DNA from 2 places in the Streptomyces sp. NPDC050674 genome. Region 2 is predicted to be linked to the other one. Evidence: predicted binding sites of a transcription regulator. Region 2 holds the regulator's gene; the other holds the start of a gene.
What was found. Region 2 encodes HrcA, which represses chaperone genes, less so after heat shock. Its sites were predicted from a motif close to TTNGCACTCNGNNNNNCNGAGTGCNAA; they were not measured.

Region 1 (14,606 bases), on a different contig from region 2:
GACCACTGGACGATCACCGCCGAGGTCCGGCAGATCGCCGAGGACTGACCGCCCCCGCTTGGCCGGGCGTCCCGACGGGTGTCTGATGGTGGACTGTGACCCCGCAGCCCACCTCGGCCCGGCAACCGGCGCCGGACCCGCCGTCCCCGGCCGGCCACCGGACCGCCCAGGCCATCGAGACCGTTTTCCGCATGGAGTCGCCCCGGATCATCGCCGGTGTCGCCCGGGTTGTCAGGGACATCGGTCTCGCCGAGGAGATCGCGCAGGACGCGCTGGTCGTGGCGCTGGAGCGGTGGCCGCGGGACGGGGTGCCCGAGAATCCGGGCGCCTGGCTCATGGCCACCGCCCGGCACCGGGCCGTGGACCTGGTCCGGCGCCGGGAGAACTACGCCCGCAAGCTGGCGGAGATCGGCCGCGACCTTTCGGCCACGGCCGCTCCGGAGGAGCCCGCCGACCCCGATGACATCGACGACGACCTGCTCCGCCTGGTCTTCACCGCCTGCCACCCCGTGCTGTCCACCGAGGCCCGCACCGCCCTCACCCTGCGCCTGCTCGGCGGTCTGACCACGGCCGAGATCGCCCGGGCCTTCCTGGTCCCGGAGCCCACGGTCGCGCAGCGCATCGTCCGTGCCAAACGCACCCTGGCGACGAAGAACGTCGCCTTCGAAGTGCCTCGGGGCCCCGACCGGGAGGCCCGGCTCGGCTCGGTCCTCGACGTCATCTACCTGATCTTCAACGAGGGCTACGCCGCCACGGCCGGCGACGACCTGCTCCGCCCGTCGCTGTGCGAGGACGCCCTGCGCCTGGCCCGGGTCCTGACGGCCCTCGTGCCGAAGGAACCCGAGGCGCACGGCCTCACCGCGCTCCTGGAGTTGCAGGCTTCCCGTACGGCGGCCCGCACCGGCCCGTCCGGCGAGCCGGTCCTGTTGAAGGATCAGAACCGCTCCCGCTGGAACCGCATGCTCATCGCCCGCGGCGTCGCCGCGCTGGGCCGGGCCGAGGCCACCTCCTCGGGCGCCCCGGGGCCGTACACCCTCCAGGCGGCCATCGCCGCCTGCCACGCGCACGCGTACACCTACGAGGAGACCGACTGGTCCCGCATCGCCACCCTCTACACCCTCCTGGCCGCCCGCTCCCCGTCCCCGGTCGTGGAGCTGAACCGCGCGGTGGCCGTGTCGATGGCCGAGGGTCCGGGCCCGGCCCTCGCCCTCGTCGACGCCCTGGCCGGCGACCCCGCCCTGCGCGACTACCACCTGCTGCCCAGCGTCCGCGGCGACCTCCTCGCCCGCCTCGGACGTGCCCGGGAGGCCCGGGCCGAGTTCGCACGGGCGGCCTCCCTGACCCGCAACGAGCGGGAGCGGGCGCTGCTGCTGGGCCGGGCCGCGCACCGGCCGTGAGGGTCAGGCGGGATGCCCGATGAGCATCGCCGGCGCCCCCGCGACCCGGGTCAGGAATACCGTGGCGGCGTGCGGGCCCTGCGGCTTGACCTTCTTGCGGAGCTCCTCCGGCTCCACCGCCGAGCCCCGCTTCTTCACGGTCAGCGTGCCGACCCCCCGCTCCCGCAGCAGCGCCTTCAGCTTCTTGAGGTTGAAGGGCAGATGGTCGGTGATCTCGTAGGCCGTGGCGTACGGCGTCGGGTGCAGGGCGTCGGCGGTGACGTACGCGATGGTCGCGTCGAGCAGCCCGCCGCCGACCCGGTCGGCCACCTCGGCGACCAGATGGGCCCGGATCACCGCGCCGTCGGGCTCGTAGAGGTAGCGGCCCGGCGGGCGGACGTCCGGGTCGGGCAGGCCGCGTGAGAGCAGGGTCCGCGGGCCCGGCAGGAGGGTGGCCCGGACCGCCCCGGGCGCGGTGCCGAACCACAGCACCGCCTCCTTGACGTCCCCGCCGTCGGAGATCCACTCGGCCTCCGCGTCCTCGGGGACCGCCTCGTGCGGGATGCCGGGGGCGATCTTCAACGCGGCGTGCGGGGCCGTGCGGGCGGCGGAGACCGCCCAGGACAGCGGCGGTGAATAGGCCTCGGGGTCGAAGATCCGGCCCCGGCCGCCGCGCCGGGCGGGGTCGACGAACACGGCGTCGAAACCGGCCGTGTCCACGTCCGTGACGTCCGCCTCGCGCACCTCGACGAGGTCCGCCAGCCCCAGCGCGTCGGCATTGGCCCGGGCAGCCGCGGCGGTCTGCGGGTCGCGGTCCACGGCCAGGACCCGGATCCCGGCGCGGGCCAGCGCGATCGCGTCGCCGCCGATGCCGCAGCACAGGTCGGCGACCGAGGTGATGCCCAGCTCGGCCATGCGCCGGGCCCGGTACACCGCCACACTCGCCCGGGTCGACTGCTCGACCCCGTTCGGCGTGAAGAACATCCGGCCCGCGTCCTCGGCCCCGAACTTCACCGCCGCCCGCTGCCGCAGCCGCGCCTGCCCCAGCGCCGCCGACACCAGCTCGGCGGGGTGCTCGCGGCGCAGCCGGGTCGCGACGGCCAGCTCCCGCGCCGGGTCGGTGTCCCGCACCTCGTCGAGGAGGGCGCGGCCTTCGGGGGTGAGGAGGGGGGCGAGGTCGTTCACCGGATCATTGTCGGCCACGCCGGCGGGCGGCAGGAGTGTGGGCCAGTCGGTGGACGGTGGGGCCCCGGCCGCGGTGTCGGGCCGGACCGGCCCGAGGGGGCTGCGAGGATCCGGCATCATGCGAGCAGTCGTACAAAATGACAAAAGCCGGGCAGTGGGGCGGGTGCCCGCCGGTGCCCGGATCGTCCTCGCCGTGCTCGTCCTCGCCGCCATCGCCTCCGGCTGCGCGATGGGCGACGACAGCGATCGGGTCACCCCGGCCGGTGGCCAGCAGCCCCTCGACGCGCCCCCGGCCCGCGCACTGGACTCCTACGCCACCAAGCTGCGCGCCGCGCACGCCGCCCGCGTCGCCGCCGCGCGCCGCTTCGGCCTGCGCAAGGTGCCCCTTTCCGCCCCGCCGCCCCCCGCGCACAAGCCGAGGATCAGGACCCGCAAGGGCTTCGAGGTGGAGGACCACCGGGAGCTGGGCCTCCCACCCGTCTTCACCCGGATCCCCACCCGGGACAAGGTCGTCTTCCTCACCATCGACGACGGCGCCGAGAAGGACCCCGCGTTCCTGCGGATGATGAGCGAGCTGGACGTCCCGTACACCGCCTTCCTCAGCGGCTACCTGGTCAAGGACGACACCCGCTACTTCCGGAAGATGCAGTCCCGGGGCGTGGTCCTGAACAACCACACGCTCTACCACCCCAACCTGCGGGGCATGTCGTACCAGGCGCAGAAGCGCGAGATCTGCGGCATGCAGCGCTACCTGGAGCGGCGGTTCGGCACCCGCCCGGTCCTCTTCCGCCCGCCCTACGGCAGCTACGACCGGGCGACCCTGCGCGCCGCCAAGACCTGCGGCATCGTGTACGCCCCGCTGTGGAACGAGGAGGTCTTCGCCGACCACTGGGAGTACCGCGAGGCGGACCGCAAGCTGCGCCCGGGCGACATCGTCCTCACGCACTTCCGGGGCCGCGACCAGTGGAAGGGAACGATGGCCGACATGGTCCGCCGCTTCCTGAACAACGTCACGGCCCAGGGGTACGCGGTCGGGCGGCTGGAGGACTACCTGTGAGGCGCCAGGCCGCCGCCGTGCTGTGCGCGGCCCTGCTGGCCGGCTGCGCCGGGGCGGCCGGGGAGCGGCACGGCACCGCCGACGGCCGGGCCCAGGACCCGGCCCGCGCGGCGGGCGGCACACACCCGCTGCCGCCCGTCGTGGACCACGTCGCCACCCGCGACCCGGTCGTCTTCCTCACCTACGACGACGGCGCCGAACGCGACCCCCGCTTCGTGGGCCTGGTGCGCACACGGCGGCTCCCGGTCAGCATGTTCCTCACCGACAGCGTCGTGGGCCCCGGCTACGGCCACTTCGCCCGGCTGCGCGCGGTCGGCGCCTCCCTCCAGAACCACACCCTCGACCACTCCGCCCTGCGCGGCCTGCCCTACGCCGGACAGCGCGCCGAGATCTGCGGCCAGCAGCACAAACTGCGCGCCCGCTTCGGCATCACACCCCGCCTCTTCCGCCCGCCCTACGGGACCTACGACCGGGTGACCCTGCGCGCAGCCGCCGACTGCGGCATCACAACCGTCGTCCTGTGGCGGGCGACCCTGAACGCCGAGGGCGAACTGACGTACGCCCGGGGCCGCTCCGGGCTGCGGGCCGGTGACATCGTCTCGGTGCCGTCGGGCGAGACGGCCTCCCCGACCCTGGCGCGGCGGACCGTGCGGCTGCTGCGCGAGATCGAGCGGAAGGGCCTGCGGGTGGGGCGGCTGGAGGACTACCTGGAGGGAACGCCCGGCCGACGCGCGGCCGGCAATTAGCAGTCCGCTTGACCGAGTGCTAATCGCAGTCATAGTCTCGGCTCTGGCACTCCCCCTAGGAGAGTGCCAACACAGCGACGGGCAGGTCCGGCACCCGCGACGACGGATCGACCTGGTCGCCACCTCAGACAGTTAACCCCGTGAGATCTCCGAAGGGGGAGGTCGGATCGTGACGACCACCAGCTCCAAGGTTGCCATCAAGCCGCTCGAGGACCGCATTGTGGTCCAGCCGCTCGACGCCGAGCAGACCACCGCCTCTGGCCTGGTCATCCCGGACACCGCCAAGGAGAAGCCCCAGGAGGGCGTCGTCCTGGCCGTGGGCCCGGGCCGCTTCGAGGACGGCAACCGTCTTCCGCTCGACGTCTCCGTCGGCGACGTCGTGCTCTACAGCAAGTACGGCGGCACCGAGGTGAAGTACAACGGCGAGGAGTACCTCGTCCTCTCGGCCCGCGACGTGCTCGCGATCGTCGAGAAGTAATTCACCCCAGCACCTTGCTTTGAACTGCGCCCCTGGCCCCCGCGATCGCTATTGAGCCGGGCGCCCGGGGCGCAGTGCCGTAACCCCTGATTCCGGAAGAGGGCTCACGCTCCCATGGCGAAGATCCTGAAGTTCGACGAGGACGCCCGTCGCGCCCTCGAGCGCGGCGTCAACAAGCTTGCCGACACGGTCAAGGTGACGATCGGCCCCAAGGGCCGCAACGTCGTCATCGACAAGAAGTTCGGCGCTCCCACCATCACCAACGACGGTGTGACCATCGCCCGTGAGGTCGAGGTCGAGGACCCGTACGAGAACCTCGGTGCCCAGCTGGTCAAGGAGGTGGCGACCAAGACCAACGACATCGCGGGTGACGGTACGACCACCGCGACCGTGCTCGCCCAGGCGCTCGTGCGCGAGGGCCTGAAGAACGTCGCCGCGGGTGCCTCCCCGGCCGCCCTGAAGAAGGGCATCGACGCGGCCGTCGCCGCGGTCTCCGAGGAACTCCTCGCGACCGCCCGGCCGATCGACGAGAAGTCCGACATCGCCGCCGTCGCCGGTCTGTCCGCCCAGGACAGCCAGGTCGGCGAGCTCATCGCCGAGGCGATGGACAAGGTCGGCAAGGACGGTGTCATCACCGTCGAGGAGTCCAACACCTTCGGTCTGGAGCTGGACTTCACCGAGGGCATGGCCTTCGACAAGGGCTACCTGTCCCCGTACTTCGTGACGGACCAGGAGCGCATGGAAGCCGTCCTGGACGACCCCTACATCCTCATCACGCAGGGCAAGATCTCCGCCATCGCGGACCTGCTGCCGCTGCTGGAGAAGGTCATCCAGGCCAACGCCTCCAAGCCGCTGCTGATCATCGCCGAGGACGTCGAGGGCGAGGCCCTGTCGACCCTGGTCGTGAACAAGATCCGCGGCACGTTCAACGCCGTCGCCGTGAAGGCCCCCGGCTTCGGTGACCGCCGCAAGGCGATGCTCCAGGACATGGCGGTCCTCACCGGCGCCACGGTCGTCTCCGAGGAGGTCGGCCTCAAGCTCGACCAGGTCGGCCTGGACGTCCTCGGCTCCGCCCGCCGCGTCACCGTCACCAAGGACGACACCACCCTCGTCGACGGTGCCGGCAACAAGGAAGACGTGCAGGGCCGCGTCGCCCAGATCAAGGCCGAGATCGAGACCACGGACTCCGACTGGGACCGCGAGAAGCTCCAGGAGCGCCTCGCGAAGCTGGCCGGCGGCGTGTGCGTCATCCGCGTGGGTGCCGCCACCGAGGTCGAGCTCAAGGAGCGCAAGCACCGTCTGGAGGACGCCATCTCCGCGACCCGCGCCGCGGTCGAGGAGGGCATCGTCTCCGGTGGTGGCTCCGCGCTGGTCCACGCCGTCAAGGTCCTCGAGGGCAACCTCGGCAAGACCGGCGACGAGGCCACGGGTGTCGCGGTCGTCCGCAAGGCCGCCGTCGAGCCGCTGCGCTGGATCGCCGAGAACGCCGGTCTCGAGGGTTACGTCATCACCTCGAAGGTCGCCGAGCTCGACAAGGGCCAGGGCTTCAACGCCGCCACCGGCGAGTACGGCGACCTGGTCAAGGCCGGCGTCATCGACCCGGTGAAGGTCACCCGCTCCGCCCTGGAGAACGCCGCCTCCATCGCCTCCCTCCTCCTCACGACCGAGACCCTGGTCGTCGAGAAGAAGGAAGAAGAGGAGCCGGCCGCCGCGGGCCACGGCCACGGCCACTCCCACTGAGGCATGACGGCTGAGGGCTGACGACGTCAGCTCGTCCGAGCCCGAGCGAAGGCCCGGCACCCCGCCAGACGGGGCTGCCGGGCCTTCGCCGTGTGCCGTCCACCACCGGTCCGGGAACCGGGCGGGGGCCGTCGACGGTCTACCCCCACAGCAGCCGGATCATGAGGGGGCAGGGATGAACCAGGTGCTCTACGGGGAGCGGTCCCGCAACCCGCTGGCGCGGACGGTGCGGCTCACCGAGGACGCACTGCGCAGGGGCGGCAGGACGACCCCGCCGGACGAGCTGAACCTCGCCGCCATGGCCGACGCGTTCCTGCGGGGTCACTGGCTCGGCGGCGGGGGCACCGAACGCCCCCTGGGGATGCTGCCCCAGGGCCCCGGCGTCGTCCCGGTCACCCGCGTGACCGGCACCACCACCCCTCTGAAGGTCCGTCAGGCTGCCGGCTTCGCCCGCGCGCTGGGCGAACTGGCGGTGCGCCGGTGCGGCGGGCCGGACCACGTGGCCGACCTCGCCGCCCAGGCACAGGCGGAGGGCGTACCGCTGTGGATCGCGCGCCGCCACGCGCCCGGTCCCGCCGGACAGGTGACCGTCGCCGTGGACCGGCGCTCGGTACGCGTGGACGTCTGGGGCCCGCGCGCCCCCAAGGTGCGCCTGTGGGCACCGTACGGCTACCGCCCCGACAGCGCCGACCGGGCCAACGGCTTGGTCATGGCCGTCGGTGACGTCACCGCACGGCTCGAACTGCGCAAGAAGGTGCGCAAGTCCAAGAGCAAGGTCGAGATCGCCCTGCCGGACCGGCTCTGGACCCTGCGTCGCGAGAACGCCGTGAGTTCGTGGCTGCTGCGCGACGACCAGCGGGTCGCGCTGCTGACCCGCCCCTCACGGCGGTCCGGCCCCACGCCGGGCTCGGTGCTGCTGCCGCTGGCCGACGTGCACCACGAGAGCCCCGACCCCCTGGACGCCGTGATGGCCCACGCGGTCGCGGTGTCCTTCGGCCTCGGTGACACCACGGGCCTGGCCAGGTTCCGCGCCGTGAGCTCCCGCCGGAACACGGGCGACGACCTCTGGGAGCGCCCCTGGTTCAGCAACCTCGGCACGGACCGCGACGACAACGAACCCGGCGGCGGCGACGGCTGGGGCAGCGACGGCGGGGACGGGGGCGACGGCGGCGGGGGCGGCGGCGACGGCGGCGGTGGTGGCGACGGAGGGGGCGGCGGCGGAGGCGACTAGCCGGCCGGCGGCCGTACCCCTCCCCGTCCCGAGCCCTTCACCCGGCGGCTCCACGGCCGCAACGCCGCCCGCCCGGTCCCCGGCGGGCGCGCACCGCCGCCCGCCGGGCCGGCTGACCGAACGGAGCGCCGCAGGGTCACAGCTCCGTGGGCTCCAGCGCCCCGAGCTGCTGCATCAGCCCCAGCCGGTCGTACTGCCACCAGCCCTCGGCGATCTTCCCGTCGGGTGTGCAGCGGTGGATGGTCGTGCCGGTCATGGTGACGTCCTGCCCGGTCGGCGGGATGCCGAGGAAGTCACCGGTGTGGCGGCCCCGGAAGGTCCACCGGGTGCACACCCGGTCGCCCTGGGCCATCTGGTCCTCGATGGTGAAGGAGAAGTCGAACCCGCCCCGCCACACCTCCACCTCGCGCCGCATCGCGTCCAGCCCGATGGTGTCCTGCACATTGGCGGGATCGTGGTCGTGGTAGTCCTCGATGAAGACGTCGTTCATCGGCGGCGCGTCTCCCCGGCCGGCCACCAGCTCGAAGAACCTGCGCGCGGTGGCCGCGTACAGCTGCTCGTCCCGCACCACGTCCAGGTCCGTGAAGACCGGCGTCTCGTCGCAGAGCGCCACCATGTCCTGGAAGATCCGGTCGGTCTCCGGCAGCCCGGAGTTGCGCATCGCCTCCTCGTACGAGGGGAACTCCACGATCTCCACGATGTGCGAGGCGTCGGCCCGGTCCTTGGCCACCACACTGTGCGACGCGGTCCGCTTCCCCTTGGTCTGCTCGACCCACCGGTCCATCAGCCGGTTCATCTCGTCGAGCCGGCTGGTCCTGCATTCGATGAGCTGTACGAAGGTCATGGTCTCGCCTCCGGCCCCCCGGGTCCGGCTGAACAGCTCCATTGTCCCAAGGGGCCGGCCCGGATGCCTCCCGGCCGGGGGAGGAGCGGGCCGGGCCGCCCGCGTGCGCCTACTGCGGCCCGTACTTGCGTCCCGTCCTGGACGACACCGCCCCGAGCATCCCCCGCGGCACCAGCTTCGCCGCCCCCATCAGAGCCTTGTAGCGGGGGTCCGGAATGGACAGCGTCTTGCCGCGCGCCAGATCCTGCAACGCCGCCGCCACCAGCTTGTCCGCGTCGAGCCACATCCAGCCCGGGATGTTGTCCGTGCCCATCCCGGCCCGCTCGTGGAACTCGGTGCGCACGAACCCCGGGCAGAGCGCCATCAGCCGTACGCCGCTGCCCGCCAGGTCGCGCGCCGCGCCCTGCGTGAACTGCACGACCCAGGCCTTGGAGGCGCCGTAGGTGCCCCGCGGGACGAAGGCGGCCACCGACGCGACGTTGACGACGCCGCCGCGGCCGCGCTCGCGCATGGCCCCGGTCGCCGCCGACGTCAGCCGCAGCACCGCCTCGCAGTGCACCTTCAGCATCCGCAGCTCGTCGGCCATGGAGACGTCGAGATACCGGCCCTTGTTGCCGAACCCGGCGTTGTTGATCAGCAGGTCGACCGGGTTCTTGCGGTCACCGAGGCGGGCGGCCACCGCCTCGATGCCCTCGTCCTCGGCCAGGTCGGCCGTCAGCACCTCCGCCTCGATGCCGTGCCGGTCGTGCAGCTCGGTCGCCTGTTCCCGGAGCCTCTTGGTGTCCCGGGCCACCAGCACCAGGTTGTGCCCGTCGGCCGCCAGTCGCCGCGCGAACGCGGCCCCGATGCCTGCCGTCGATCCCGTAATCAGAGCCGTTGTCATGGCAGAAGGTTAGTGACCTGGACTGCGTGGGTCCGCTTCCCCGTGGGGCCGTCCGTGGTGAAGGGTCGGTGAACACGGGCGTGGTGAGCGGGCGTCAGGACCCGTACTTCGCCTGGTACTCCCGTGCCGTCCGCAGCAACTCCGGGTGCAGCGCCTCGCCCGCGGCCAGCAGACGCGGCAGCAGCGTCCGCTCGGTCGTCACCGCCCGGAACTGCAGGGCCACGGTGACGTCGTGATCGGGCCGGCGCACGATCTCGACGGCGTCGCCCGCCCGGATCTCCCCGGGCACGATCACCCGCAGGTACGCCCCCGGGGCGCCCCGCCGCGTGAACCGCTTCACCCAGCCCTTCTCGTCCATGTGGCCCTGGAACGTACGGCACGGTATCCGCCCGGAGGTGATCTCCAGCACCACCTCGGGACCGATGCGCCAGCGCTCGCCGATCAGCGCGCCGGACACGTCCAGGCCCTGGGTCGTGAGGTTCTCGCCGAACGCGCCGTCGGCCAGCGTCCGGCCCAGCTCGCGCTCCCACTCGTCCATGTCCTCGCGGGCCATGGCGTACACCGCCTGGTCGTCACCGCCGTGGTGCTCCAGCTTGCACACCGCGTCCCCGGCCAGCCCGCTGCCGCCGATGCCCTTGGGCCCGGGCGCGGACACCCGCACCGGCCCGTCCACCGGCCGCTTGTCGATCCCGGTCACACCCTCCGGGTTGTCCGTGTAGGGCACGGCCACGGCATGGCCCAGATTCACTGACAGAAGCCTCATGCACCGCACGGTAGGCGACCGGCCCCCAAAGCGTCGACGCATTATCGGCGGCGGCGTCAAAGGGTGACTTATCCTCGAAGGGTGATCGAAGCTCGTCATCTCCGTGTCCTGCGCGCCGTCGCGACCACCGGCTCCTTCTCCGCCGCGGGCCGTGAGCTGGGCTGCACCCAGCCCGCCGTCAGCCAGCAGATGAAGGCCCTGGAGACCTCCGTCGGCACACCGCTGCTGATCCGCACCGGACGGGAGATGCGTCTGACCCAGGCCGGTGAGGCCCTGGTGCGGCACGCCGCCGGGATCCTCGCCGGGCTCACGGCGGCCGAGGAGGAGGTCGCCGCCATCGCCGGGCTGCGCGCGGGCCGGGTCCGGCTCGTCTCCTTCCCCAGCGGCAGCTCCACCCTCGTGCCCACGGCCCTCGCCGCGCTGCGCGAGGCACACCCCGGCACCCGTGTCTCCCTGGAGGAGGCCGAGCCGCCCGCCTCCGTCGGTCTGCTGCGCGAGGGCGACTGCGACGTGGCGCTCGCCTTCCGCTACGAGGGGGCGGCGGGCGCCGAGGAATGGGACGACCTGGTCGTACGGCCGCTGCTGTCGGACCGGCTCGTCGCGCTCGTGCCGGAGCGGCACCGGCTCGCCGGCGCGGAGTCCGTCGCCATCGGCGAGCTCACCGAGGAGCCGTGGATCGCGGGCTGCCCGCGCTGCCGCGGACAACTGGTCGAGGTGTGCGCGGCGGCCGGCTTCACCCCGCGCATCGACTTCGCGACCGACGACTACCCGGCCGTCGTCGGACTGGTGGGGGCCGGACTGGGCGTGGCCGTGCTGCCCCAGCTGGCCGTCGAGTCGGTACGGCCCCGGGGGGTGCGCACCGTGCGGCTCGAACCGGCGGTGCGGCGGGAGATCGTCGCGCTCACCCTTCCCGACCTCGCACAGGTCCCGGCGGTGGCCGCGACGCTCGACCAGCTGGCCCGGGCCGCCCGCCGCTAGCGGCCGCCCACCGGCGTCAAAAACCAACGGCACGCGTGCGCGTGCCGGTAAGCAGAAACGTTCCTTCAGTTGTTCGAGGCGGAGTGCCCGCCCGATGCCGACGCCGACACCAGCCGGTTGCGTGCCCGCCCCATGAGCTCTTCGCGCTCGTCCTCGGTCAGTCCGCCCCACACGCCGTACGGCTCACGCACCGCCAGGGCGTGGGCGGCGCACTCGGCACGCACCGGGCACCGCATGCAGACCTCTTTGGCCGAGTTCTCACGAGCACTTCGCGCCGCACCGCGCTCGCCCTCCGGATGGAAGAAGAGCGAGCTGTCCACCCCGCGACAGGCAGCCAGCAGCTGCCAGTCCCACAGGTCCGCGTTCGGTCCGGGAAGGCGGGAGAAATCTGCCATTACGTGACCCCTTGTAGCCGTTCTGGGCGGATCCGGTGTCTACGACCGTACAACTACGATCTAAGGAGATGAAAATATGACTCATTGCGAATCTAGCTCCAGACACTGGCAAAGCGGAAGAAATGGGTCTGAATGGGGCATAGGTTGTGATGAAAGTTCGAGGGTCTGCGGTGCATGTCTGCACCGTGTCCGTCCCCTCACGTAGAGTGCCGAAGAGGGCAGCCGGCCCCGTAACTCTTTCGAGTGACCGTCGTTGAGAGTGCGAGGCGGTTGAAGCAACAAGCGCTCGGACGGGTGTCCGGGGCGGTCGACCGCACAGGTGACGATTTCGTACCAGCCTGGAGGCTCAAGGTGACGTGCATCAGCTGCGGAGGGCGGTCATGACATCCGTCCTCGTCTGCGACGACTCCCCGCTTGCCCGAGAGGCGCTCCGTCGTGCGGTCGCGACCGTGCCCGGCGTAGAGCGCGTGACGACGGCGGCCAACGGCGAGGAAGTCCTCCGCCGCTGGGGGGCCGACCGCTCGGACCTGATTCTGATGGACGTACGCATGCCCGGACTGGGCGGCGTCGAGACGGTCCGGCGGCTGCTGTCGGCCGACCCCGGTGCGCGCATCATCATGCTCACCGTCGCCGAGGACCTGGACGGCGTGGCCCTCGCGGTCGCCGCCGGTGCCCGCGGCTATCTGCACAAGGACGCCTCCCGCGCGGAACTGCGCGCGACGGTGACCCAGGCCCTGGCCGACCCGACCTGGCGGCTGGCCCCGCGCCGGCTGCGCTCGGCCGAGATGGGCGCCGCGCCCACGCTCACGGCGCGTGAGATCCAGGTCCTCGAAGGCATGAGCCACGGCCGCTCCAACGCCGAGATCGGCCGCGAGCTGTTCCTCTCCGAGGACACCGTCAAGACGCACGCCCGGCGCCTGTTCAAGAAGCTCGGCGCCTCGGACCGGGCCCACGCGGTGGCGCTCGGCTTCCGATGGGGTCTGGTGCGCTAGGGCCTGTCCTTCGGATCGGCCCGGCTTCGACGCCGCGCGGCCTCAGGCCGGGGCCGGCGAGCGGGGCCACCTGGATGCCCCCGCGCGAGCCGCACCCGCGTGGACCGGAGCCGGTGGCCGACGACGGCGCCGCCGGCGCTCCGCACCCCTCCGGGCGAGGCCGAGAGCCCCGGACGGCGCAGGCGAGGGCCCACGTCCCCGGGACGATCCGAACGGCAGGCCCCAGCGGTCGTGGTGAGGCACGGAACGCCAGGTGGGCGCGGGTGGACCGGGGGTCCGCCGAAGGCCCGCTGCTCGTTTCGCCGCGGATGCCGCATCCTTGGGGGTGTGGAGTTCCTCGGGGACGAGTCGGTCGAGCGGAAGGGGAGGGCGCAGGGGATGAGTGCCGGCGCACCTGCTCATAACGCTTCGGTGCACAACAACGGGCGCGGTGCCGCGGACCCGGTGGCCGCAAGGCACCATGGACCGATGCGCGACGACGAGGCGGCCCCTGCCCAGGGCGCGATCGGTGCGCTCGTCCACCGCGCCGTCGACGGGGACGAGCAGGCCACGCACGACCTGCTCGCCCATGTCCACCCGCTGGCCCTGCGCTACTGCCGCACCCGTCTGTCCCGTCTCCCGGGCGACGCCCGGCACTTCGTGGAGGACCTCGCCCAGGAGGTCTGCGTGGCGGTGCTCCTCGCACTGCCCCGCTACCGGGACACCGGGCGTCCCTTCGAGGCGTTCGTCTTCGCCATCGCCGCCCACAAGGTCGCCGACCTCCAGCGTGCGGCGATGCGGCACCCCGGTTCGACGGCGGTCCCCTCCGACGAGATGCCCGAGCGCCCGGACGACTCCCTCGGCCCGGAGGAGCGCGCCCTGCTCAGCAGCGACGCGGAATGGGCCAAGAAACTGCTGGCCAACCTGCCCGAGAACCAGCGGGAGCTGCTGCTGCTGCGGATCGCGGTGGGGCTGACGGCCGAGGAGACCGGCCAGATGTTGGGAATGTCACCCGGTGCGGTCCGGGTGGCCCAGCACCGGGCGCTGAGCCGGCTGAGGGCCCTGGCCGAGCAGTAGCGCCGCGCGAACTGCCCCTCCGTTGAACAGGCGGTGTGTCGCTTCCGTACGAACATACGAAGCCCGGAGCCGGGTGGAACCGTGGAATGAGACAGCCCCGCTGCCCGTTAGCATGGACATCCGCACCGATCAAGGCCATTTGGGGGAAGGTGTCATGACTGCCAACGTCGACGGAGTGCCCGGTAAATTCGCGACACTCGGGCTGACCTACGACGACGTGCTGCTGCTGCCGGGTGCATCCGAGGTGCTCCCCAACGCGGTCGACACCTCGTCCCGCATCTCCCGCAACGTCCGGGTCAACATCCCGCTGCTGTCCGCGGCGATGGACAAGGTGACCGAGTCCCGCATGGCGATCGCGATGGCCCGCCAGGGCGGCGTCGGCGTCCTGCACCGCAACCTGTCCATCGAGGACCAGGTCAACCAGGTCGACCTGGTCAAGCGCTCCGAGTCCGGCATGGTCACCGACCCGATCACGGTGCACCCGGACGCGACGCTGGCCGAGGCCGACGCGCTGTGCGCCAAGTTCCGCATCAGCGGCGTCCCGGTCACCGACGGCAACAAGAAGCTGCTGGGCATCGTCACCAACCGCGACATGGCCTTCGAGACCGACCGCACCCGTCAGGTGCGCGAGGTCATGACGCCGATGCCGCTGGTCACCGGCAAGGTCGGCATCTCCGGCGCCGACGCCATGGAGCTGCTGCGCCGCCACAAGATCGAGAAGCTTCCGCTGGTCGACGACGCGGGTGTCCTCAAGGGCCTCATCACGGTCAAGGACTTCGTCAAGGCCGAGCAGTATCCGCACGCGGCGAAGGACGCCGAGGGCCGGCTGCTCGTCGGCGCGGCCGTGGGTGCCAGCCCCGAGGCCCTGGAGCGGGCCCAGGC
Region 2 (14,606 bases):
ATCGCCGTTCTCGCTGCGGTCGACCTCGCGCACCTCGCCCGTCTCCCGCTCCACGAGCAGCAGTCGCCCGTCGTGGCAGGCGACCGCGGCCCGGCTGCCGTCGGGTGCCATGGCGAGGTCGAGGACCCGGCCGAGCTGTCCTGCGGCGATCCTGCGCGGAGTCGCCCCGGGGGCGAGTCCGGTGGCGGGCGCGAACTCCAGGGCGTCGTCGCCCTCGGCGTCCGTCACCCACACCACCCACTCCTCGCCGTCCGCGCGGAACGTGCGCGGCAGCCGGGCCCGCACCCCGGGCGTCGCGGCCAGGGCGCGGGCCGGCCCGGAGCGGTGGGTGACCCAGTGCACACAGCCGCGTACGGCGACGGCGCTGCCGCGCGCGGTGTGGTCGGGGGACGCCGACCCGAACCACCGGGAGGCGTTCACCGGGAAGGGCTGGAGGTCGGCGCGCTGGCCGCCCAGCCGCACCTCCAGCCGCCGCGGCTCGGCGCCCTCCAGGTCGTCCAGCACCCACAGTTCACCGGCGCTGGAGTAGACGACACGGGTGCCGTCGCTCGCCGCGTGCCGGGCGTAGAAGCCTCCGAGCGGGGTGTGCCGGCGCAGGTCGGAGCCGTCGGCGAGGGAGGAGTAGAGCGCTCCGGTGCCCTCGTGGTCGGAGAGGAACCCGATCCTCCCCCGAGTTCTCGGCTCCGCTCGAACAGGGGGGACCCCCACCCCCGCCCACAGCGGGTACTCGATGTTGCCGTCGAGCTGCTCGTGCAGCCGCACGAACTGCCCGTCGCCCTCCGGGTCGATCCACAACTTGCCCGCCGTACCGCCCCGGTAGCGCTTCCACCAGGCCGCCTCGCGCCCCATCGGCGCGGACAGCAGCACCGTGTGCGGGCCGTGGGCCACGTCACCGACGGGCCCGTACGGCAGGGTGGTGGCCGGGCCGCCGTCCAGCGGGACGGCGCGCGCCCAGGTGCGGCGCAGGCTCGCCTGGCCCTCGGTGCTGATCGCCAGCACCTGGCCGTCCTCGGTCCAGCCGCGCACCTGGGTCTTGAGACTGCCCCAGTACGTCAGCCGCTTGCCGGGACCGCCGTCCACCGGGGCGATGAACACCTCGGGGGCGCCGTCCCTCGTGGAGGTCCAGGCGACCGTGGTGCCGTCGGGCGAGATGCGGGGCTGGGTCACCGGCATGTTGTCGGCGCTGACCCTCCAGGCCCGGCCGCCGCCGAGCGGAGCGAGCCAGACGTCGTCCTCGGCGGTGAAGGCGACCAGGTCACCGTGCACATGGGGGAACCGGAGGTAAGCAGGCGATGTCACCCGATCACCCTATGCAGGGACGCCGCCGCGCGGACAGGGTTCGGATCACTTGCCCTCGACGGGGCGGCAGTCCGGGTACCGCTCGCACCAGATGGTCTGGGTGACGGTCACCGTGACGGTCGGCCCGGGCTGCCCGTTCGGCGGCCCGCCGACGGGGGGCGGGCTGGTGGAGTCGCAGTCGCCGAGTCCGTCGACCTCGAACCACACCTTGCCGTCCACCTTGGCGGTGATGTCGCCGCGTACGCAGGCGCCGTCCACCGCGTGGGTGACCTTGCCGTCGACGGTGATGTCCTTGCCGTCGTCGGTCTCGCCCTCGCAGTCGACGGTCGCCACGGTCCGCTCACGCGCGGAGGGTGACGCCTTCGTGCCGCTCTGCCCGTAGGAGGCGGTGCAGGTGAGCCACCGCACGCCCGCCTTCTGCCGGTTGAGCTCCTTGGTCACGGTCTCGTCGGTGGTGTAGGCGACGGACGCGGCGCTCACACTGCCCGGCTCGCAGGCGACCGCGCCGCCCACCGCCACCACGGCGAACGTCGCAGCGACCGCCACGCGCCGCCCGCGCGGCCCCAGCAGATGACTCATCGAAGCCCCCATGAAGGGGAGCCTGCCACTGTCGGGGGCCGCGCGGTAGGGCGCAAAGGCGTCAGCCGCGCAGCAGCAGCCACTCCTGAAGCTCCACCACATTGCCCTCGGGGTCCTTGAGATGGGCCACCCGCATGCGGTCGGTCATGGGTACCGGGCCGTGCAGGATCGTGGCGCCGCGCAGGGTGATCTCCTGGCAGTACGCGTCCAGCCCGTCCACCCGCAGCACGACCAGGGAGCGGTGGCCCGCCGCCGTGTCGCCCATCTCGTCGAGCACCTCGGCCATCATCGACCGGTCCTGCAACGCGATCCCCGCGGAACCGACCGCGGGGCTGAACTTCTCGTACGGCCCGTGGGCCGCCCCCGACTGCGGTTTGAGGCCGAGGACCTCGCCGTAGAAGCGGTAACAGGCGGAGAAGTCGGTCACGAGCAGACGTACCTGTGCGAGTTCCACGGTGCCTCCAGGGGGTCGGGACGGGGTCAGGACCAACGTCCGGTGCGTGCCAGGAGCACGGCCGCGGCGGCCGTCCCGGCGGTCGATGTGCGCAGCACACTGCGCCCGAGGCGGTACGGCCTCGCCCCCGCCTCCTCGAACAGCGCCAGTTCCTCCGGCGCCACGCCCCCCTCGGGCCCGACGACCAGCACGATGTCGCCGGTGGCCGGCAGGTCGGCCGTGGCCAGCGGCGTGTCCCCGCTCTCGTGCAGCACGGCCGCGAACCGCGCCCCGGCCAGCAGGGCGGCGACCTGCTTGGTCGTGGCCGCCTCCGCCACCTCCGGGAAGCGCACCCGGCGTGACTGCTTGCCGGCCTCACGGGCGGTGGCGCGCCACTTGCCCAGCGCCTTCTGCCCGCGTTCGCCCTTCCATTGCGTGATGCAGCGCGACGCCGCCCAGGGCACGATCGCGTCGACGCCGGTCTCGGTCATCGTCTCGACGGCCAGCTCCCCCCGGTCGCCCTTGGGCAGCGCCTGGACGACGGTGAGCCGCGGCTGCTCCGGCGGCTCCTCGTGCACCGCGTCCAGTTGCAGGATCAGCCGGTCCTTGCCCTCGGTGTCGAGCACGACGCAGTCCGCCCAGCGCCCGGCCCCGTCCGTGAGGACGACGTCCTCACCGGCGCGCAGCCGCTTCACCGAGACGGCGTGCCGCCCCTCGGGCCCGTCGAGGACGTACCGTCCGCCACCGCCCGCCTCGACGCGCTCGACCACGAACACCGGCGCGGTCACAGCACGCCACCGCCCGTCAACGCGGCACGGGCGGCGGCCAGTTCACCGGCCAGCACCTCGACCAGCTGCCCGGCGGGGAGCTCCCGCGCCATCCGGTGCCCCTGGCCGGCCCACAGAGCCATGCCCTGCGCGTCACCGGCCTTGGCGGCGGCCTTGCGCAGCGGCGAGGTGAGGTGGTGGATCTCGGGGTAGGCGGCGGGCGCGTACGGGCCGTGCTCGCGCACGAACCGGTTGACGAGGCCACGTGCCGGACGGCCGGAGAACGCCCGGGTCAACTCCGTGCGCACGAACAGGGGGTTGGTCAGCGCCTGCTTGTGCAGGGGGTGCGCGCCCGACTCGTGCGTGGCGAGGAAGGCGGTGCCCAGCTGGGCCGCGCTCGCGCCCGCCGCGAGGACTCCGGCGATCTGGCCGCCGCGCATGATGCCGCCCGCGGCGATGATCGGGATGTTCACGGCCTCGCGCACCTGGGCGATCAGCGACAGCAGTCCCATGCCGGACCCGTCCGTCTCGGGGATGTCCCGGTGGGTGCCCTGGTGACCGCCGGCCTCGACGCCCTGCGCGATCACCGCGTCCGCGCCCGCGCGCTCCACGGCCCGTGCCTCGTCCGGGGTGGTCGCGGCGGCCAGCACGAAACTGCCGGCGCGGTGCAGGGTGTCGACGACCTCACGGCTCGGGACACCGAAGTGGAACGACACCACCGGCACCGGGTTGTCGCGCAGCACCACGAGCTTGGCCTCGAAGCCGTCGTCGCGTCCGCTGTCCGGATCGCCGAGCTCGGTCTCGTACCAGGTGGCCTCGCCGGCCAGCTGGTGGGCGTAGACGTCGACGGCGGCGGGGTCGGGGTACTCGGGCTGCGGCATGAAGACGTTGACGCCGAAGGGCCTGCCGGTGAGGCTCCGGATCTGCTTGATCTCCTGGTACATCCCGTCGGCGGTCTTGTACCCGGCGGCGAGGAAGCCGAGCCCGCCCGCTTCGCACACGGCGGCGGCGAGCTGCGGCACGGAGACGCCGCCCGCCATGGGGGCCTGCACGATCGGGTGGGGGAAGAGATCGGTCAGTGCGGAGGACATGACGGCATGTTGTCACGTCCTCCGCACTACTCCGAACTCGGCCTGCCGACTGGCATAGACCAGAAGCACGCCCGGTCTCAGCGCCCGTTGAAGGCGTCCTTCAACCGCGAGAACAGCCCTTGCTGACCGGGCTGGAACTGCCCCGTGGGCCGTTCCTCGCCGCGGAGCTTGGAAAGCTCGCGCAGCAGGCGTTCCTGCTCGGGGTCGAGCTTGGTCGGGGTCTGGACCTCGACGTGGACGATGAGGTCGCCGCGTCCGCCGCCGCGCAGGTGTGTGACGCCCCGGCCGTGCAGCGGGATCGACTGGCCGGACTGGGTGCCCGGGCGGATGTCGACCTCCTCCATGCCGTCCAGCGTCTCCAGCGGCACCTTGGTGCCGAGGGCCGCCGCCGTCATGGGGAGCGTGACCGTGCAGTGCAGGTCGTCGCCGCGGCGCTGGAACTGCGCGTGGGGCAGTTCATGGATCTCGACGTAGAGGTCACCGGCCGGGCCACCGCCGGGGCCGACCTCGCCCTCGCCGGCGAGCTGGATGCGGGTGCCGTTGTCCACACCGGCCGGGATCTTGACCGTGAGCGTGCGGCGGGACCGGACGCGGCCGTCGCCCGCGCACTCGGGGCACGGGGTGGGCACGACCGTGCCGAAGCCCTGGCACTGGGGGCAGGGGCGCGAGGTCATGACCTGGCCCAGGAAGGACCGGGTGACCTGCGAGACCTCACCGCGGCCGCGGCACATGTCACACGTCTGGGCGGAGGTGCCCGGGGCCGCGCCCTCGCCGTTGCAGGTGTTGCAGACGACGGCCGTGTCGACCTGGATGTCCTTGGTCGTACCGAAGGCGGCATCGTCGAGCTCGATCTCGATGCGGATCATGGCGTCCTGGCCGCGGCGGGTGCGCGAGCGCGGTCCGCGCTGCGACGCCGTGCCGAAGAACGCGTCCATGATGTCCGAGAAGTTCCCGAAGCCGCCGGCTCCGAAGCCGCCCGCGCCGGCGCCGCCGGACTGCGAGAGCGGATCGCCGCCGAGGTCGTAGACCTGCTTCTTCTGCGGGTCCGACAGCACCTCGTAAGCGGCGTTGATCTCCTTGAACCGCTCCTGGGTCTTCGGATCGGGGTTGACGTCCGGGTGCAGCTCGCGGGCGAGCCGCCGGAAGGCCTTCTTGATCTCTTCCTGCGACGCGTCGCGGCGCACGCCGAGTACGGCGTAGTAGTCCGTGGCCACTACGACTCCGCCAGGATCTGTCCGACGTACCGTGCCACTGCGCGTACCGCTCCCATCGTTCCCGGGTAGTCCATGCGGGTCGGTCCGACCACGCCGAGCTTGGCGACTGCCTCGCCGCCCGAACCGTAGCCGACCGACACGACGGACGTGGAGTTGAGTCCTTCGTGGGCGTTCTCGTGACCGATCCGTACGGTCACGCCCGGATCCTTCGCCTCGCCGAGCAGCTTGAGGAGCACGACCTGCTCCTCCAGCGCCTCCAGCACGGGCCGGATCGTGAGGGGGAAGTCATGACCGAAGCGGGTCAGATTGGCGGTGCCGCCGATCATCAGCCGCTCCTCGTTCTCCTCGACGAGCGTCTCCAGGAGTGTGGAGAGCACCGTGGAGACCGTACCCCGGTCCTCGTGCTCGAACGCCTCCGGGAGATCCTCCACCAGACTCGGCACATCCGCGAAACGGCGGTTCGCCACACGGCTGTTGAGGCGCGCGCGCAGATCCGCGAGCGAGGCCTCGCCGAAGGGCGCCGGGCAGTCCACCACCCGCTGCTCGACCCGCCCGGTGTCCGTGATCAGCACGAGCATCACCCGCGCGGGCGCCAGGGAGAGCAACTCCACGTGCCGCACGGTCGAGCGGGTCAGCGACGGGTACTGCACGACGGCGACCTGGCGGGTGAGCTGCGCGAGCAGCCGTACCGTGCGCGCCACGACGTCGTCGAGGTCGACGGCGCCCTCCAGGAAGTTCTGGATCGCGCGCCGCTCGGGCGCGGTCATCGGCTTGACGCCGGCGAGCTTGTCGACGAACAGCCGGTAGCCCTTGTCGGTGGGGATGCGCCCGGCGCTGGTGTGCGGCTGGGCGATGTACCCCTCGTCCTCCAGGGCCGCCATGTCGTTGCGCACGGTCGCCGGGGAGACGCCGAGGTTGTGCCGCTCGGTGAGGGCCTTGGAGCCGACCGGCTCCTCGGTGCCGACGTAGTCCTGGACGATGGCGCGCAGCACCTGGAGCCTGCGTTCACTGAGCATCGCGCACACCTCCAGAAGTCTTCGCCTGCTTGCCCGGCCGGTCCGGCCTGGCACTCTGCGCGTGCGAGTGCCAGCATTCCCCGGCCCAGTGTACGGCGGTGGGGTACTCCCCCGGCAAGGCTGGTCGTGCGGTGCCGTGCCCGGACGGGGCGCACCGCTAGCGTCGCCGCATGACGGTGACTTGGGAAGACCTCGGATGGGAGCGCCTGGCCGCCGGAGTGGGGCGGTGCCGGCTGCCGGTGTGGGACTGCACGGCGGGCCTGGTCGCCGGGGAGGGCGCGGCCCTTCTGATCGACGCGGGGTCGAGTCTCGCGGAGGGCGCGAAGCTGCGCGCCCAGGCGCGATCGCTCACGGGGCAGCATGTGACACATCTCGCGCTGACCCATGCGCACTTCGATCATGTCTTCGGGGCGGCGGCGTTCCCGGACGCGGAGGTGTTCGGGGCGGTGGGCGTGGACGCGGTGCTGACACGGGTGCGGGACCGGGAGGAGCTGCGCGCGGACGCGGTCCGCAACGGGCTGGCGGCGCCCACGGCGGAGGAGGCGTCGCTGCGGCTGGTCCCGCCCGGCCATCCGGTCTCCGGCGAGCGGACGCTCGACCTGGGCGGCGGCCGGCAGGTGCTGCTGGCGAACGTCGGGCCGGGGCACACCGCGCACGACCTGGCGGTGCTGGTGCCCGGTGATCCGGAGGTGGTGTTCTGCGGTGATCTGGTCGAGGAGTCCGGCGAGCCCCAGGCGGGTCCCGACGCGGTGCCGTCGCACTGGCCTGCCGCCCTCGACCGGCTGCTCGGCCTGGGCGGCGAGGACGCGGTGTACGTGCCCGGTCACGGAGCGGTGGTGGACGCGGCGTTCGTGCGGGCCCAACGGGACGCGCTGGCGGCGCGTTTCGGCGTGTCGCGGTGATCGCCGTCCGCCTTCTCCTATCGTCATTCGAATGCGCCAGTACTCCGCCGATCTGACCCCGCCGTGGAAGAAGCCGAAGCCGGTCCCCGAGGTCGCGGCGGAGCCGGGCCTGGTGGTGGAGGAGCCGGGGACGGGCTTCTGCGGGGCGGTGATCCGCTGCGAGGCGGGCACGGTGACGCTGGAGGACCGCTTCGGCAAGCACCGGGTGTTCCCGATGGAGCCGGGCGGCTTCCTGCTGGAGGGCCGGGTGGTGACCCTGGTCCGCCCCGCGCCGGGCGGTCCCGCGCGTCCCACCCGCACGGCCTCCGGTTCGGTCGCCGTCCCCGGCGCCCGCGCCCGCGTGGCCCGCGCCGGCCGCATCTACGTCGAGGGCCGCCACGACGCCGAGCTGGTCGAGAAGGTGTGGGGCGACGACCTGCGCATCGAGGGCGTGGTGGTGGAGTACCTGGAGGGCGTCGACGACCTGCCGTCGATCGTCGAGAGCTTCGCCCCCGGCCCGGACGCCCGCCTCGGCGTCCTGGTGGACCACCTGGTCCCGGGTTCGAAGGAGTGGCGCATCGCCCACGCCGTCACCAGCGACCACGCCCTGGTCGTGGGCCACCCGTACATCGACATCTGGGAGGCGGTGAAGCCGTCGTCCCTGGGCATCGGCTCCTGGCCCCGCGTCCCGCGCGGCCAGGACTGGAAGACGGGCGTGTGCAGGGCGCTGGGCTGGCCGGAGAACACGGGCGCGGCCTGGCAGCGGATCCTGTCGGGGGTCCACTCGTACAAGGACCTGGAGCCGGAGCTGCTGGGCCGGGTCGAGGAACTGATCGACTTCGTCACGGCGCCGTAGCTGCTCTCGGCTGCGGACACGGCGCCACAGCCACACCCAGCTGCGGGCATGCGTGCCGCTGAGGGCGGCACGGGTGGGCGCAGCCCCCACCCCGAGCACCTCAGTCCACGAGGTCTCGTACAACCCCGTCCGCCAGCAACCGCCCCCGCAGTGTGAGCACGGCCCGCCCTTCGTCGTACGGGTCCTTCTCCAAAAGCCCGTCCGACAGCGCACTGCGCGAGGCCGCCAGCCCCTCCTCCCGCAGCAGCGACAACGGCACCCCCTCCCGAAGCCGCAGCTCCAGCAGGATCCGCTCGACCCGCCGGTCCTCCTCCGACAGCACCTCACGCCCGGCCCCCGGCGACCGCCCCGCCGCCAGCGCGGCCGCGTAAGCCCCCGGATGCTTCACGTTCCACCACCGCACCCCGCCCACATGGCTGTGCGCCCCGGGTCCGGCCCCCCACCAGTCGGCCCCCCGCCAGTACAGCTCGTTGTGCAGGCACCGCCCGGCCGGCGAGGTCGCCCAGTTCGACACCTCGTACCACTCGAAGCCCGCGCCCGAGAGCACCTCGTCCGCGATCAGGTACCGGTCGGCGTGCACGTCGTCGTCGGTCATCGGCACCTCGCCGCGCCGGATCCGGCGGGCCAGCTGCGTGCCCTCCTCGACGATCAGCGCGTAGGCACTGACGTGGTCCGGCCCGGCCCCCAGCACCGCGTCCAGCGAGGCCCGCCAGTCGTCGTCGGACTCACCGGGTGTGCCGTAGATCAGGTCGAGGTTGACGTGCTCGAACCCGGCCGCGCGGGCCTCCGCCACACACGCCTCGGGCCGCCCGGGCGTGTGCGTGCGGTCCAGCACCTTCAGCACGTGCTGCCGCGCGCTCTGCATCCCGAAGGAGATCCGGTTGAAGCCCCCTTCGCGCAGCGCCGCGAGATACGCGGGATCGACGGACTCCGGGTTCGCCTCGGTCGTGACCTCCGCGTCGTCCGCGAGTCCGAACTCGTCCCGGACGGCCTTCAGCATCCGGACGAGGTCACCGGCGTCCAGCAGCGTGGGGGTGCCCCCGCCCACGAACACCGTGCGCACCGGTCGCGGATCGTCCCCCAGCACCTTGCGCGCCAGCCGGATCTCGTCGGCCAGCGTCTCGGCGTAGTTGTCGCGGGAGGCCAGCACGCCGCCGGTGCCGCGCAGCTCGGTCGCCGTGTACGTGTTGAAGTCGCAGTAGCCGCAGCGGGTCGCGCAGTACGGGACGTGCAGGTAGAACCCGAGCGGGCGGTCGGCGGCCCCGGCGAGCGCGGAGGCGGGCAGCGCGCCGTCGTCGGGGACGGGCTCGCCGTCGGGGAGTGCGGAAGGCATGCCCTCCATTGTCCAGCACCCGCGCGGTCAGTCCGCCTGGAGCACCAGCAGCGCGAGATCGTCCGCCGGTGGCCGCGCCCCGAACTCGTGCACCAGCCGCTTGATCCGCTCGGCTATCAGCTCGGCGTCCAGCCCGGCGCACCCGGCCAGGGCCGCCGCGAGCCCGTCACCGTCGTCGAACTGGCGGGAGCCCGAGCGGCGCTCGGTGACGCCGTCGGTGACGCACAGCAGGGTGTCGCCGGAGCGCAGCTCGAAGGTGTCGCTGGTGTAGGTGGCGTCCTCGACGACGCCGAGGAGGGTCTGCGGCTGCGCGCACGTGTGGACCTCGCCGCCCGCGCCGAGCAGCAGGGGCAGCGGGTGCCCGGCGGAGGCGACGGTGCAGCGGACACCGCCGTCGAAGGGCACCAGCTCGCCGTAGAGCAGGGACAGGAAGCGCGTCTGGGGGCCGTCGCCGGGCGGGGTCGGCCGGGCTCCCGCGGCCACCAGCGCCCGGGCCGCCGCGTCGGCCGCCTCCGTGGCGTCGTCGAGCAGCAGCTGGTTGAGGCGGTCGAGGACGTCGGCGACCCGGTAGCCCTCGCGGGCCAGCAGCCGCAGCCAGGGCCGGGCCAGGCCGATCACGACGGCCGCCTCGGGCCCCTTGCCCTGGACGTCGCCGACGGCGAAGCACCAGCGGCCGTCGCCGGCCGGGAACAGGTCGTAGAAGTCGCCGCTGGGCCCGCCCTTGTCGTACGGCTCGTAGACCAAGGCGCTGCGCATGCCGGGGATCTCGGCCACGGCGCCGGGCAGCAGGCCGCGCTGGAGCACGGCGCTGATGGTGGCCTGGCGGGCGTACTGGCGGGCGGCGCCGATGGCGAGGGCCACCCGGCGGCCGAGGTCCTCGACGAGGCCGGTGATCTCGTCGAGGAAGCCGGCCGCGCCGGACCTGCCGATGACGAGGGTGCCCAGCGGGCGGCCGCCGGCGACCAGCCGGTAGGCGAGGGCCGCGCCGGGCTCGCCGGGTTCGTCAGCGAGCGCCTCCCCGGGCCACGGGTAGGCGGCGGGCCCGGAACCGCCCTGTTCCCGGCCGCGTTCGAACGGGGCCGCCCCGACCGGGTCCAACGGCTGCGGCGGGTTCTTCTCCAGGGCGCGGCGCAGTTCCTCGATGCGGTTCTCGCTGCCGTGCCAGACCCGGGCGAGCCGCGCTCCGCCCGCGCCCGCCGAGCCACCCCAGCCGCCGCCGGTGGCCTCGTCCTCCAGCCACACGGCGCACCAGTCGGCCAGCCGGGGCACGATCAGCTGTCCGGCGAGGGCCGCGACCAGGTCTTCGTCGAGCTGCCCGGCGAGCAGGTCGGAGGCCTCGGCGAGGAAGGAGAGGGCGCCGCGGCCGAGCCAGGCGCCGTCGGGTCCGTTGCGCCCCTGCCGGTTCTCGTGCCGGTCCCGCCAGTCCCGTAAGTCGTTCCAGTCGCGCAGGTCGCGGGGCTCGCGCAGGTCGGGCCACTCGCGGGCCTCGCCGCCTTCCCGTGAGTCCCACGTCTCCCCTCCCTCACCGGTGTCCCAGAGGTCTCCCCCGGCACGCCAGGCGCGGACGGTGTCCCCCGCCTCGTCGCCCGGGCGGGGTTCGGGCGCGAGGATCTCCGCCATGCGCAGGCCCCGCGCCAGCGCGTGCTCCCCGGCGTACGCCTCGATCTGCTCGCCCGCGGCGCAGCCTCCGGCGGGCAGCCGGGCCCACACGGTCTTCCGTCCCGTGCGGTAGGTGATGCCCCACGCCTCGCAGAGCGCGCCGACCAGCCGCAGGCCGCGCCCGTACTCCGGCGGGTCGTGCGGCGTCTCCGGTTCGCTGCCGCGCGGGGCGCGTGAGGGGTGGTGGTCGGAGACCTCGACGACGACCGCGGCCGTGTCCGGGGTGTCGCCCTCCAGCCGGCACTCCATCTCGACGTCGGTGCCGGCGTGCACGACGGCGTTGGTGACCAGTTCGCTCACCACGAGCGTGGCGTCGTCGGCGATGCGGCCGGTGAGGAACGCGGCGCCGGGCAGGCCGAGCCCGGTCCACTCGGCGAGCGCCGCGCGCACCAGGGCGCGGGCGGCGCCCGGCGCGAGAGAGCTGCCGGGCAGGGTCGCGTGCGCCCGCGCACGCTCCTGCGTGAGCGCTCCCTGAGCCGTTTCGGGCGCCGCGTGAGCAGGCGCGCAGGGATCGGGGGCGAACGCCCCGGCGGACGGTGTGGGCACCTCCGCGGGCGGCGCCGGCTCCTCGGAAACGGGCCCCTCTTGGACCGGCACGGGTGTCACTCCGGCGTGCGCAGGCGCTTCTGAGGCACGGGAGGCGGTCTCCCGTTGCGTCGGAATGGCCCCCATGGACAGCTCCCCGGGCAGTTCGTACGAATACGCCACAGTCGATGCCGACAGAGTGACAGACTGACCGCGCCCATAAGCGCCGAGTTACCGAAGTGGGCCGCCATGAGTGAGAACAGTGCTACTCCTGTGGTCGAAGACCGGTACGGAGACGGTCAGATTCGTGCATCCGATCTGCGTCCCCTGCTCGCCGCCATGACAGCGGCACGCGACGGCGATTTCACCAAGGTGCCGGAATCCGGCCACGGGCTGGTGGCCGAACTCACCGCCATCCACAACCAGATCATGGACCGCAGCGTCCACTTCACCTCCGAGGTGCGGCGCGTCAGACGGGAGCTGGTGCGGCACGGCCGGCTCGACGAGCGGCTCTCGGCCAGCCCGGGCCAGGGCCTGTGGACGTCCCGGGTCGACGACGTGAACCAGCTGCTCGACGCCCTGGTCGCCCCGGCGGCGAACGCCACGCGGGTGCTGGACGCGGTGGCCGGCGGGGATCTCACCCAGCGGGTGGACCTGCACGACGGCACCCGCCAGTTGCGCGGTGACCTGCGGCGTCTGGGCCTGGCCGTGAACAAGATGGTGGACCAGCTCTCCCTGTTCACGGGCGAGGTGACGCGGGTCGCGCGTGAGGTGGGCACCGAGGGCCGGCTCGGCGGCCGGGCCAAGGTGCAGGGCCTGTCGGGCAGTTGGCGGGACGTGACGGAGGCCGTCAACACGATGGCGTCCCGGCTGACGGCCCAGGTCCGGGACATCGCGGCGGTGACGACGGCGGTGGCCCGCGGCGACCTGACCCGCACGGTCACGGTGGAGGCGACCGGCGAGCTGCTGGAGCTGAAGCTGACCGTCAACACCATGGTCGACCAACTGTCCGCCTTCGCCGACGAGGTCACCCGCGTCGCCCGCGAGGTCGGCACCGAGGGCCGGTTGGGCGGCCGGGCCCAGGTCCGGGGGGTCTCCGGCGTCTGGAAGGACCTCACCGACAACGTCAACTTCATGGCGTCGAACCTGACCTCGCAGGTCCGCAACATCGCCCAGGTCACCACGGCCGTGGCCAACGGCGACCTGTCGCAGAAGATCACGGTCGACGCGCAGGGCGAGATCCTGGAGCTGAAGTCGACCATCAACACGATGGTGGACCAGCTGTCCGCCTTCGCCGACGAGGTGACCAGGGTCGCCCGCGAGGTCGGCACCGAGGGCAACCTCGGCGGCCGGGCTCAGGTCCGGGGCGTCTCGGGGGTCTGGAAGGACCTCACCGACAACGTCAACTTCATGGCCGACAACCTCACTTCCCAGGTCCGCAACATCGCCCTGGTCTCCACCGCCGTCGCCCAGGGCGACCTCGGCAAGAAGATCACGGTGGAGGCCAAGGGCGAGATCCTGGAGCTGAAGTCCACGATCAACACGATGGTGGACCAGCTGTCCGCCTTCGCCGACGAGGTCACCCGCGTCGCCCGCGAGGTCGGCACCGAGGGCAACCTCGGCGGCCAGGCCCAGGTGCGCGGCGTCTCCGGCGTCTGGAAGGACCTCACCGACAACGTCAACTTCATGGCGCTGAACCTGACCTCCCAGGTCCGCAACATCGCCCAGGTCACCACGGCCGTGGCCAACGGCGACCTGTCGAAGAAGATCACGGTCGACGCGCGCGGCGAGATCCTCGAACTCAAGGACACCGTCAACACGATGGTGGAGCAGCTGCGGGCCTTCGCCGACGAGGTCACGCGCGTGGCCCGCGAGGTCGGCACCGACGGCCGGCTCGGCGGCCGGGCCCAGGTGCTGGGTGTCTCCGGCGTCTGGCGGGACCTGACGGACAACGTCAACTACATGGCCGACAACCTCACCTCCCAGGTGCGCAACATCGCCCAGGTCGCGACGGCCGTGGCGCAGGGCGACCTGTCCCGGAAGATCGACGTGGACGCGCGCGGCGAGATCCTGGAGCTGAAGACCACCATCAACACCATGGTCGACACGCTGTCCTCGTTCGCCTCGGAGGTCACGCGCGTGGCCCGCGAGGTGGGCAGCGAGGGCCGGCTCGGCGGCCAGGCCCGGGTCGAGGGCGTCTACGGCACCTGGAAGCGCCTGACGACGAACGTCAACGAACTCGCCTCCAACCTCACCACCCAGGTCCGCGCGATCGCGGAGGTCGCCTCCGCCGTGGCCCAGGGCGACATGTCCCGCTCGATCACGGTCGAGACGCAGGGCGAGGTCGCCGAGCTGAAGGACAACATCAACCTGATGGTGGCCAACCTGCGCGAGACGACCCGCGCGAAGGACTGGCTGGAGTCCAATCTGGCCCGGCTCGCCGCGCTGATGCAGGGCCACCGGGACCTGATGGAGGTCGCCGACCTGATACTCCGCGAGCTGACGCCGCTGGTGAACGCCCAGTACGGCGCCTTCTACCTGGCCGATCCCGAGGAGGACGGAGCGACGGTGCCCACCAAGGGTCTGGCGTTCATCGCCGGTTACGGCGCCGCCCAGGACGCGACCGTCGAGACCGGCGGCCTGCCCGTGCACGGCCTGGTCGCCCAGGCGGCCCGGGAGAAGAAGCGGATCCTGGTGGAGGGCGCACCGCCCGACTACATAAAGATCAACAGCGGGCTGGGGGAAGCGGCCCCGACCACGATCGTCATCATCCCCATCCTCTTCGAGGACAAGCTCCTCGGCGTCATCGAACTCGCCTCCTTCTCCCGCTTCTCCGATGTGCACCTGGCGTTCTTCGACCAGTTCGTCAACACCATCGGCGTCGCCATCAACACGATCATCGCCAACTCCCGCACGGAGTCCCTGCTCGGCGAGTCCCAGCGCCTGGCCATGC

Region 1: a site for HrcA is predicted at 4,408-4,434, ahead of groES (co-chaperone GroES). Genes of this name have one in related genera too.

The regions. Positions count from the first base shown of each region.
Region 1 is NZ_JBFAIG010000005.1:276,335-290,940, reverse strand. Features, by position in the region: gene AB0I06_RS11620 (YciI family protein) at 1-48, shown strand, start outside; gene AB0I06_RS11615 (sigma-70 family RNA polymerase sigma factor) at 174-1,397, shown strand; gene AB0I06_RS11610 (methyltransferase domain-containing protein) at 1,401-2,561, opposite strand; gene AB0I06_RS11605 (polysaccharide deacetylase family protein) at 2,680-3,618, shown strand; gene AB0I06_RS11600 (polysaccharide deacetylase family protein) at 3,615-4,364, shown strand; gene groES (co-chaperone GroES) at 4,534-4,842, shown strand; gene groL (chaperonin GroEL) at 4,957-6,582, shown strand; gene AB0I06_RS11585 (hypothetical protein) at 6,758-7,813, shown strand; gene AB0I06_RS11580 (ester cyclase) at 7,950-8,657, opposite strand; gene AB0I06_RS11575 (SDR family oxidoreductase) at 8,767-9,540, opposite strand; gene AB0I06_RS11570 (MOSC domain-containing protein) at 9,635-10,303, opposite strand; gene AB0I06_RS11565 (LysR family transcriptional regulator) at 10,385-11,281, shown strand; gene AB0I06_RS11560 (WhiB family transcriptional regulator) at 11,347-11,676, opposite strand; gene AB0I06_RS11555 (response regulator transcription factor) at 12,057-12,668, shown strand; gene AB0I06_RS11550 (sigma-70 family RNA polymerase sigma factor) at 13,137-13,724, shown strand; gene guaB (IMP dehydrogenase) at 13,879-14,606, shown strand, end outside.
Region 2 is NZ_JBFAIG010000006.1:118,402-133,007, forward strand. Features, by position in the region: gene AB0I06_RS12595 (S41 family peptidase) at 1-1,299, opposite strand, end outside; gene AB0I06_RS12600 (hypothetical protein) at 1,345-1,890, opposite strand; gene AB0I06_RS12605 (VOC family protein) at 1,940-2,332, opposite strand; gene AB0I06_RS12610 (16S rRNA (uracil(1498)-N(3))-methyltransferase) at 2,359-3,099, opposite strand; gene AB0I06_RS12615 (nitronate monooxygenase) at 3,096-4,169, opposite strand; gene dnaJ (molecular chaperone DnaJ) at 4,247-5,383, opposite strand; gene hrcA (heat-inducible transcriptional repressor HrcA) at 5,383-6,399, opposite strand; gene AB0I06_RS12630 (MBL fold metallo-hydrolase) at 6,570-7,301, shown strand; gene AB0I06_RS12635 (DUF3097 domain-containing protein) at 7,333-8,136, shown strand; gene hemW (radical SAM family heme chaperone HemW) at 8,237-9,469, opposite strand; gene AB0I06_RS12645 (SpoIIE family protein phosphatase) at 9,497-11,800, opposite strand; gene AB0I06_RS12650 (HAMP domain-containing protein) at 11,903-14,606, shown strand, end outside.